3 regions of the Gordonia sp. PP30 genome follow, and region 1 is predicted to be linked to each of the others. Evidence: predicted binding sites of a transcription regulator. Region 1 holds the regulator's gene; each other region holds the start of a gene.
The links. Region 1 encodes LexA, which represses DNA repair genes until DNA is damaged. Its sites were predicted from a motif close to CGAACANNTGTTCG; they were not measured.
Positions count from the first base shown of each region.

Region 1 (3,272 bases):
GAGACCGCTGCCGCGGCAGCCGCCTGGCGCGGTCCCGGACAGACCGCGGACGGTCACCGGGTGCTGATCCTGGCCAACGTGGCCGACGGCGTGTCGGCCCGGGCGGCCGCCGACCTCGGAGTGCTCGAGGGCGTCGGGCTGTTCCGCACCGAACTGGCCTTCCTGGACCGTCCGGACGAGCCCTCGGTCGCCGAGCAGACGTCGCTCTACCGCGAGGTGATCGACGCGTTCGACGGCGACAAGGTGGTGATCCGGACGCTCGATGCCGGCTCGGACAAGCCGCTGAAGTTCGTGACGCACCCGGACGAGCCGAATCCGGCGATGGGGGTGCGCGGCAACCGGATCATCCTGTCGAATCCGGAGATCCGCGCGCACCAGCTGGAGGCGCTGGCCGCGGCCGCCGAGGGCACCACGGTGGTCCCGTGGGTGATGGCGCCGATGATCGCCACGGTGGCCGAGGCGCGCGAGTTCGCGGCGCTGGTGCGCGAGCGCGGAATGATCCCGGGTGTGATGGTCGAGGTGCCGTCGGCCGCGGTGATGGCGGGCCAGATCCTCGCCGAGGTCGACTTCGTGTCCATCGGCACCAACGACCTGACCCAGTACACGATGGCCGCCGACCGGATGTCGCCGGAACTGGCATCGCTGACCGATCCCTGGCAGCCCGCCGTCCTCGCGCTGATCGAGCGCGTGGGTGCCGCCGGTACCGAGCAGGACAAGCAGGTGGGCGTGTGCGGCGAGGCCGCCGCCGATCCGCTGCTCGCGTGCGTGCTGGTGGGTCTCGGCGTCACCTCGCTGTCGTCGGCCCCGGCCGCGGCACCCGCGGTGGGGCTCAAGCTGAGCACGGTGACCCTGGATCAGTGCCGGGCGGCCGCGCAGGCCGCGGTGGCCGCCGACAGCACGGCCTCGGCCCGGGAGGCGGCGCGGGCGGTACTCGGCTGACGATGAGCGACGTCGTCTACGAGCCGACGATCCTGAAGCGGTACACGACGCTCTCCAACGCGATCGACGTCCTGCTGAATGAGCGCGTCACACTGCTCAGCCCGCGCACCTGGGTCGACCGGAACGACAGCGGGTTCATGGATCACTACTGCGCACTGAAGGGTTCGTCTCGCGTCAGCGTCGCGTGCTTCACCCAGTCCACGGAGACCTATCACCACTGGGGCGTCTTCGCCGGCGGCACGGACGGCGTGCGGCTCGAGATCAGCAAAGCGAAACTGCTGGCGGGCATCGCAGGCGACCCGGCCTACGCGTCCGGTCCGGTCCGCTACCTCACCCTGGACGAGATCGAGGAAGAGGCCGGCGACTCCCGGCTGACGGCCGACGATCTGCCGTTCGTCAAACGGCACGGTTTTCGCGACGAGAACGAGTTCCGCATCGTCCACCTCGGGAGCGGTGACGGGCCGCCGGTGCACCACATGCCGATCGAGCGAGGCTGGATCAACCGGATCTCATTGAGCCCGCTCCTGCCGGAGGGGCTGATCGAGACGATGAAGGCCGCGCTACCGGCGCTGCCCGGCTGTGCGGACGTGAAGGTCGTGCGGTCGAATCTCTGCGAGAACCAGCGGTGGACCCGAACGGGGGAGTCGATCGCTCTGTAGGACCGCCGGGCGCGGTGTGGATGTCCGGATCAGATGCGCCGCAGCACGGTCACGACCTTGCCGAGAATGGCGGCGTCGTCACCGGGGATCGGCTCGAAGTGCTCGTTGTGGGGCATCAGCCAGACGTGACCGTCGACCCGCTTGAAGGTCTTCACGGTGGCCTCGCCGTCGATCATGGCGGCGACGATGTCGCCCTGCTCGGCCACGTTCTGCTGGCGCACCACCACCCAGTCGCCGTCGCAGATCGCGGCGTCGATCATGGACTCGCCGACCACCCGCAGCAGGAACAGGGAACCCTCGCCGACCAGCTCCTTGGGCAGCGGGAAGACGTCCTCGACGGCCTGCTCGGCGAGGATCGGACCACCGGCGGCGATGCGGCCGAGGACCGGAACGAACGCCGGTGACGGCATACCCGGCTCGTCACCGGCCGCGTCGCCCGGCGGCGGGGGACGATGGTCGTCGCGGACGTTCACCGCGCGCGGCCGGTGCGGATCGCGCTTGAGCAGCCCGCGCCGCTCCAGGGTTCGCAGTTGGTGGGCGACCGACGACGTCGAGGTGAGTCCCACGGCCTCGCCGATCTCCCGGATGCTCGGCGGGTAGCCGCGCTCCCGGACGGACGAGCGGATGTACTCCAGGACCTCGCGCTGGCGCTGGGTCAGTGAGGCCTCCAGGGTCGCCGTCGACAGCAGCGGGTCGACGTTCGACGTGTTCTGCGGTCCGTCGGTCATCTGAGGTTCCTTTCCTCGTCGGTGATCCCCAATCTAGTCGACTAGGTCACAGAACTCAAACAATTGTTCGACGTGTCGGGACGGTTGTCGGACCCATGGTGTTAACTGTCGAACAAGAGTTCATCGAACATACGAACGATGGGAGTTAACGATGACCGCATTGCTGAAGGACCGTGACCGCCGAGCCGCCGGAACGGCCGCGTCGGTGACCATGACCTGCGATGTTCCGATCGTCGTCGGTACGCGCGTCCGTCGTGCGGTGCAGGCCGCACCGACGTGCCGGCCGACCGGACGCAGCCCGCAGAGCCGCACCGGAGTGCCGCGCACGGTGCCCGCCGCTGCTCGATCGAACATCCCGGAGCGCCGGGAACGTGTCCGGATCCCGGGCGTGGCGAGCGCCGGTTCGAACACTCCGGCCACGACCGCGCGGCCGTCCTCGGCGCCGGCGCGGCGGACCGCCGGCAGCCGTCGGCGCTGGGCGGCCGGGGTGCTGGCCGGGCTGGCGGTGGCGCTGATCGCCGCGGTGATGGGCGTCGCCGGGCACGACTACCAGAGCGCGGCCACCGGGACACCGGCGGCGACGCAGGTCGTGCACGTGCGCAGCGGGGAATCGCTGTCGTCGCTCGCCGAGCGGATCGCCCCCGAGCTGCCCGCCGAGTCGGTGATCGCCACGGTGCGGAACCTGAACGGGCTGGACGGCACCGGGCTGCGCCCGGGTCAGGCGCTCGTGGTTCCCGCATACCGCTGAACGCGCGTGGGATCGGGATGCGCGGCGGGTACGCTGAGGGCATGCGATGCCCGTTCTGCAAGAACGACGACACCCGAGTAGTCGATTCGCGCGCCTCCGACGACGGTCTGGCGATCCGGCGGCGCCGGTCGTGCGGTGCGTGCGGCCGCCGATTCACCACGGTCGAGTCGGCGGTGCTCGCCGTGGTCAAGCGCAACG
Region 1 covers NZ_CP095864.1:2,412,811-2,416,082, reverse strand. Annotated here, with positions in the region: gene MYK68_RS11135 (phosphoenolpyruvate--protein phosphotransferase) at 1-939, shown strand, start outside; gene MYK68_RS11130 (DUF2971 domain-containing protein) at 942-1,598, shown strand; gene lexA (transcriptional repressor LexA) at 1,628-2,326, opposite strand; gene MYK68_RS11120 (LysM peptidoglycan-binding domain-containing protein) at 2,478-3,074, shown strand; gene nrdR (transcriptional regulator NrdR) at 3,116-3,272, shown strand, end outside.

Region 2 (3,272 bases), 1.1 Mb from region 1:
GCCAGATGCTGTTCGAGAAGGCGTTCGACGCCGGAGGTCGTGCTGTCCTCCGGTGCAGGTCCAGCGGGCACGTCGGGGTGAGGTGCCTCGACGCCAAGCCCTCCGGCCCGCTCGCCGGTCTTCCCGAGCCGGTGGTTCACGATCGGTGGTGGGGAGCGGTCTTCGGCCGGGAGGTCTGGTCCGGTGCGGAGTTTGTCGGGGTGGAACAGTGGGTTGATGATCCACGGCCCGGCGCGTCCGGCGGGCCGCCAGCCGACGCGCCCTTTGTCGGGGCCGTCGGTGAGGACGGTCGATTCCCAGGTTCCGGGTTGTTTGCCGTTCCACCGGTTGTGTGTGCCGCAGGCCCCGCCGAGGTGATCGGCGTCGGTGGGACCGCCGTCTTGCCAGTCGGGCATGTGGTGCATCTCGCACTGGGCGAACGGCCGGGTACAGCCCGGCGCGGTACAGCCCCGGTCGCGGGCGAACACCGCCAAGCGTTGCGCCCGTGACGCGAGGCGGTGGGCGCGGCCGAGGTAGAGGGGCTGCCCGGTGGCCTTGGCGAACACGGCCAGGTACGGCACGGCGTTCGCGGCGATCGTCACCAGGTCCGATACGGGGATGCGGGTGCCGGTGGTGGTCCAGGCGATCCCGGCTTGCCGGGCGAGGTCCTCATCGGTGACGGTGACCACGATCTGATTGCGCAGACTCTCTGGGCGCGCGTGGGTGTTCTGGGCATTGACCCAGGCGAGTAGTGCCAGGAGAGCGTCGTGCTGGCGGCGCCCCAGCAGCCGGTCATCGCGTTCGGCCGCGGCAGCCAGCACGGCCGGGTCCAGGCCGGGCTGGTCGGCCGCACCGTGCGGGGAGTCCGGATCGTCGGGGTTGTTCATGCCGGGAGCGGCCCACTGGACGAACACGACCTCGAACTCGGCCCGCAGTTGCGGTGTCAGGCGGGCCTGGACCGCGCTCATGAGTTGCCGGTCCTGGGCGGACAACCGGAACTTCGCTTGCCGCTGCCGGTCTTTGTCGTCGGCGAGGGTGCCGTCGGGGTCGAGATGGGCCAGAATACGGTTGCCGACCATCGTCAGCCCGGACGGATTGAGCCGCCGGGCGGCGTCGGCGAGCATGGCCTCAGCCTTCACCCTGTCATCCGGGTCGACCGAGGTGGGGATTTTGTCCATCACTTCCTCGATCACCGACACGTGCGTCTCGCCGATCGCCCCGTCGGCCACCGCGGCGGCGGTCGCCGGGAACTTCGGATCGAGACGCTCGCCGGTCATCGCCGTGAACCGGCCGACCGAGGCCGCTACCACCCGGCGCCGCCGGGATTCGCCTTCCCCGATACGTAGTCCCTGGGTGAGGAGTTGGTGCATGGTGTTGTATCCGGCCCGCTGGCAGGCGCCGCGGTCGGAGATCTCCACCAGCAGCGCCGCATCGACCCCGACACCCTTGCGGCGGGCCTGCTCCCGCGACTCCAACAGATCCAGCAACCCATCCTCGGACAGCGCAGCCAGCGGCGCCTCGGCCAGGGATTCTTCGGCGGCATCGATCACCGCGACCAACTCGGCGGGAGACAGACCGGCCAGGACGCCACGGGCATCGAACACGTCATCGTCACTCATCGCGGACCCCCTTCCGGCCGATGATGGATGGTTCTCCTCCTACCCCAGGATAACGCACACCAAGATGTGAATACAACAGTTGGATAGAACTTATTTTCGATTAATTCACAGCGTGCGATGCCGCCGGTGTTATGTCGTCGGACATAGCGGTGGAACCCGTCCGCATCGGACGGTCTGGGCTCCGCCACATCGCCGAAACCCGCAAGAAGGCCATTCCCCGACACGACGATGATTTCCGGCTCTTCGGTTCTGAGAGTGCGTAGGTGAGGTTCGGGCCGAGCGCGGGCGACCACAACATGTAGGTAGGCCCTGGGTGTGATCATGGAAGTTCTCACACACCCCTGACGCACACCACAGGACCCATGGCCGAGCTTACTTCCGATGTTGCCGACACGATCTGCCGAACCGTCGAGTTGGGCGTGACGATTACCGGCGCCGCCCTCGACGCCCGCGACCGCACGCACGTATGGTGCCGAGTCCTGGACGCCGATCCACACTGCCCGGGCTGTCAGATCGCTGGTGAACTGCGTGATCACACCGACCGCGCCCTGACCGATGTGCCGATCAGTGGCCACCCGGTCATCCTGCACGCCGCGGTTCCCCGGTTCGTGTGCCGCACTAGCCTCGATCTTTCGTGAGGCGCTGATCCCGGCCTGAGGTGTTCGGATTGGTTGCGGCAGGGTTGATTATGGCTGTGAGGTACGACTGGATCGCCGAGGCCGTCGGTGTGCGGTCGGGTTTCACGGGTCCGAAGGGTGGTCTTTGGGTCGTTGGGCCGGTTCTTTTTGTGCTGTTCAGCCGGTGTTTCGGTATCCCTCGAGTCTGGTGAGGCCGGTGATGAGCAGGCTGGTGTGTCGGGACTGGTTGTCGAATCGCAGGCGACGGGTGCGGGCGTGTCGGGCCAGACGGGCTGCGGTGGCGAACAACCGCAATCGGAGACTCTTCAGTTCCCAGGTACGGGCGTCGGTGCTGGTCAGGGCGAGCATCTGCATCCACGCGTTCAGATCGAGGGCGAGAGCGACGACGGCGAGCCAGATCTGATTCTGGGCGAAGGTCTTGAACGGTAGGTTCTGTAGGCCGCAGTCTTTGGCCTGGCGGATCCGGTCCTCGCAGCGGGCGCGTCGGCGGTGGCGTAGTTCCAGGTCGGCCAGCTGTCCGCGGCGGGTGTTGGTGGCGAACGCGGTCAGCCGCCAGCCGTTGCGGTCGGTGATGCGCAGTTGGGCGCCGGGGTGGGGTTTCTCGCGGCGCACGATCACCCGCATACCGTCCGGCCAGCCGGACAGGTCCATCAGGCCGGTCAGTTCGGCGACGTCAGCGTTCTCCCGTGGTGTGCGTTCGGCGTCGTAGGCCGGGGTCCACGCCGCTGCCGGGAGGGCGTCGGCCAGATCGCCGAGGCGCTGGTCCAGGCCGAATCCGATCGAGTAGGAGACCCGTAGCTTGGTCAGGTGGTCGAGGAAGTCGTGGGTGCCGCCGGCACTATCAGCACGGATCAGGATCTTGCGGCCGGGCCGTGTGGGGAGTCCGGGTATCTGGGCCAGGGCGTGGCCGAGGGTGGTGATGTGGTCGGCGGCAGTGTTCGCTCCGGCGTTCCCCGGGCGCAGGAGCATCGTCGCGACTTCGCCGGTGCCGCCGGGGCCGTGGTCGATGTGCGCGGTCAGCGGGTGGAATCCGTAG
Region 2 covers NZ_CP095864.1:1,326,778-1,330,049, reverse strand. Annotated here, with positions in the region: gene MYK68_RS06150 (HNH endonuclease signature motif containing protein) at 1-1,598, opposite strand, end outside; partial or broken gene MYK68_RS06145 (transposase family protein) at 1,961-2,218, shown strand; gene MYK68_RS06140 (IS1380 family transposase) at 2,393-3,272, opposite strand, start outside.
Region 2: MYK68_RS06150 (HNH endonuclease signature motif containing protein) is a predicted target of LexA. The motif match lies at 1,684-1,697, and genes of this name have one in related genera.

Region 3 (3,272 bases), 1.1 Mb from region 1:
GGCGCTGTTCCTGCTGTGTCTGTGCGGCGAGTCGGTCGCCGACCAGCAGCAGTGGAACTTCCAGCAGGCCAAGCGGCGAGCGGGCGGCACGCTCGAACCGGGCTTCGTGACGACCGGGCTGTTCGCCTACAGCCGCCACCCGAATTTCTTCTTCGAGCAGGCGCAGTGGTGGGTGTTCTACTTCTTTGCCGGCGTCGCGGGGGTGGCCGCCGGCCTCGGCTTCTGGGGCGGGGCGCTGAACTGGACGATCATCGGCGCGGTGCTGCTCACGCTGCTGTTCCTCGGCTCGACATGGTTCACCGAGTCGATCTCGGCGGGTAGGTACCCCGCCTACGCGGACTACCGCCGGCGCGTGTCGATGCTGGTTCCGCTGCCGCCGCGAAAGCCCGCGGACCGATGAGTCCGCGGCCGGCGACCGTCGGCGACGTCCACGATCTGGCCGCCGCGATGCCGCACGTCACCGTCGTCCACGGCAAGTCCGGCAACGCGGTCTACCAGGTCGGCGGCAAGTCCTTCGTCTTCTTCCGCACCCCGCGCCCGGACGCGCGGGATCCGGCGACCGGGGAGAAGTACGACGACGTGATCGTCTTCTGGGTCGGGTCGCCGGAGGAGAAGGACGCGCTGGTGCGCGACGACACCTCGCCGTACTTCACCACCCCGCACTTCGACGGCCACCCGTCGGTGCTGCTCCGGGCGTCGCGCCTGCACGAGATCAGTCGGGATGAACTGGCCGAGCTGGTCTCCGACGCCTGGCTGGCCCAGGCGTCGAAGCGCCGGGGCGAGCAGTGGCTGGCCGAGCACGGACTGCTGTGACATCCGGCGGGCCGGCGCCGCCGTGACGGCCTACGACGCCCCCGCACCGTCGACGATGGCGCGCAAGGCGGCGACGTGACCGTCGAACGCGGCCCGGCCGACCGGGGTCAGTCGTGCGCGGAGGGTGTGGCGGCGGCCGGTGAGGCGGCGTTCGGTGGCCACGTACCCGGCCTTCTCCAGCGTGGTCAGCTGCTTGGAGAGGGCCGAGTCGGAGAGGTTCAGCTTCTCCTTGAGGAAGGCGAACTCCGCCCAGTCGGCGGCGGCCAGCGTCGCCACCAGCGACAGCCGCGTGCTGGGGTGGATGAGTTCGTCGAATCCGCTCATGCGTGGACCAGCCGGCGCAGGCGCTGGAGGATCTCCGGGCCGCCGAAACCGACGATCGCGGCCACGAACACCGACGCGAGGAGGCCCGGGTGCCCGGCGCCGTCCGCGTCCAGTCCCAGTGCGACACCGATGGTCAGCAGCACCAGCACCACCAGGATTCCGATGATCAGCCAGGGGATCCGACGGCTGACCTGGGACCGGTTCAACCGCACACCGGCGGTGCCGCGGGTGCCGTCGTAGAGGCGGCCGGCCAGGGTGGCGTTGCCCGCGCCGAAGAGCACGGTCGCGACGATCGCGACCCAGCCGGGCGTCAGATCGCCGAGGACGCCCAGGACGATCCAGCCGGCGGCCATCATCCACCAGTACCAGCGTGGCAGTCCGATCTCTCCGGCCATCGCGTGCTGGGCGCTGTCGATCGAGTCGAGGGCTGATCGTGCGCCCTCGTGGGTGGTGTCGTTCATCTGGACCACTTCCTCATTGACTTTCCTACTTGGAAAGTAAGTGTTCTCTTTCCTGGGAGGAAAGTCAATGGCTGGCCTCTATCGAACGTACGTTCTAAAATGATTCGGTGGGATGGAGTAACGGGCCGCCGAGCTGGTCGGAGATGGAGCGGGTGCTCTCCGGCCGGCCGGCCGATGGACGGAGACTCGCCGAACCGGACGTGCCGGGCGACGGCGGAGATTCGCCGGCGTGGTCGCGTAAGCGGGGAACGTTCCTCCCCGACGAGGTGGAACCGGTGGAGTCGTCGATCCGGTACGCCGAATTGCACGCGCACAGTGCCTACAGCTTTCTCGACGGGGCCGCGATGCCGGAGGAGATGGTCGCCGAGGCGCGGCGATTGGCCCTGACCGGGCTGGCGCTGACCGACCACGACGGCTTCTACGGGGTGGTGCGCTTCGCCGAGGCGGCCCGGGAGTACGGCATGCCGACGGTGTTCGGCGCGGAGCTCTCGGTGGAGGCCTCGTCGCCGAATCGTCGACGGGCGGGCGCGGTGGATCCGCCGGGCGAGCACCTGCTGGTGCTCGCCCGGGACGCCGAGGGCTACCGGCGACTGTCCCGGACCATCGCCGACGCGCACATGCGCGGTGGTGACACTTCGACGGAGCTCAGGGACGGTTCATCGAAGGGCACCCGGGACCGGAAGGGGGTGCTGCGGTACGACGCCGATCTGATCACTTCCTCGGCCGCCGGGCACTGGCTGATCCTCACCGGCTGCCGGAAGGGATCGGTGCGCCGGGCACTGGCTCGCGGCGGTGTGGCTGCTGCACGAAAATCGTTGGGGGAGTTGGCCGATCGTTTCGGGCCGGACAATGTGCTGGTCGAGCTGACCGCTTCCGGTTGCAGCGACGACGACGAGCGCAACGCCGTCCTGGCCGGGCTGGCCGCCGAGCTGGCGTTGCCGGCCGTCGCCACCACCGGAGCGCATTTCCCCGGCCCGGATCGACGACGACTCGCCATGGCGGTGGCCGCGGTGCGGGCCCGCACCGACATCGCCACCATCACTGGGTGGCTGCCCGGCGTCGGGGGAGCACACCTGCGCAGCGGCGACGAGATGGCGCGCTTGCTGCCCGCTCATCGCGACGCCATCGACACCGCGGCACAGGTGGCGGCCGACTGTGCGTTCTCGCTGGGCCTGATCGCACCGAACCTGCCGCCGTTCGATGTCCCGGACGGGCACACCGAGGTGAGCTGGCTGCGCGAGCTCACCGAGCGGGGCGCCCGCCGCCGCTACGGCACTCGCGAGCAGCGCCCCGATGCCTACCGGCAGATCGACCACGAACTGGACATCATCGAGACGCTGACCTTTCCCGGGTACTTCCTGATCGTCCATGACATCGTCGACTTCTGCCGGCGCAGCGACATCCTCTGCCAGGGCCGAGGGAGTGCGGCCAACTCGGCGGTCTGTTACTCGCTCGGCATCACCAACGTCGACCCGGTGGCGAATCAGCTGCTGTTCGAGCGCTTCCTGGCGCCCGAACGCGACGGCCCGCCGGACATCGATGTCGACATCGAGTCCGATCGCCGAGAGGAGGCGATCCAGTACGTCTACGCCAAGCACGGCCGCGAATACAGCGCGCAGGTGGCCAATGTGATCACCTATCGCGGCCGGTCGGCGGTGCGCGACATGGCGCGGG
Region 3 covers NZ_CP095864.1:1,313,487-1,316,758, forward strand. Annotated here, with positions in the region: gene MYK68_RS06085 (DUF1295 domain-containing protein) at 1-400, shown strand, start outside; gene MYK68_RS06090 (MmcQ/YjbR family DNA-binding protein) at 397-813, shown strand; gene MYK68_RS06095 (winged helix-turn-helix domain-containing protein) at 844-1,137, opposite strand; gene MYK68_RS06100 (hypothetical protein) at 1,134-1,598, opposite strand; gene MYK68_RS06105 (error-prone DNA polymerase) at 1,706-3,272, shown strand, end outside.
Region 3: MYK68_RS06105 (error-prone DNA polymerase) is a predicted target of LexA. The motif match lies at 1,681-1,694, and genes of this name have one in related genera.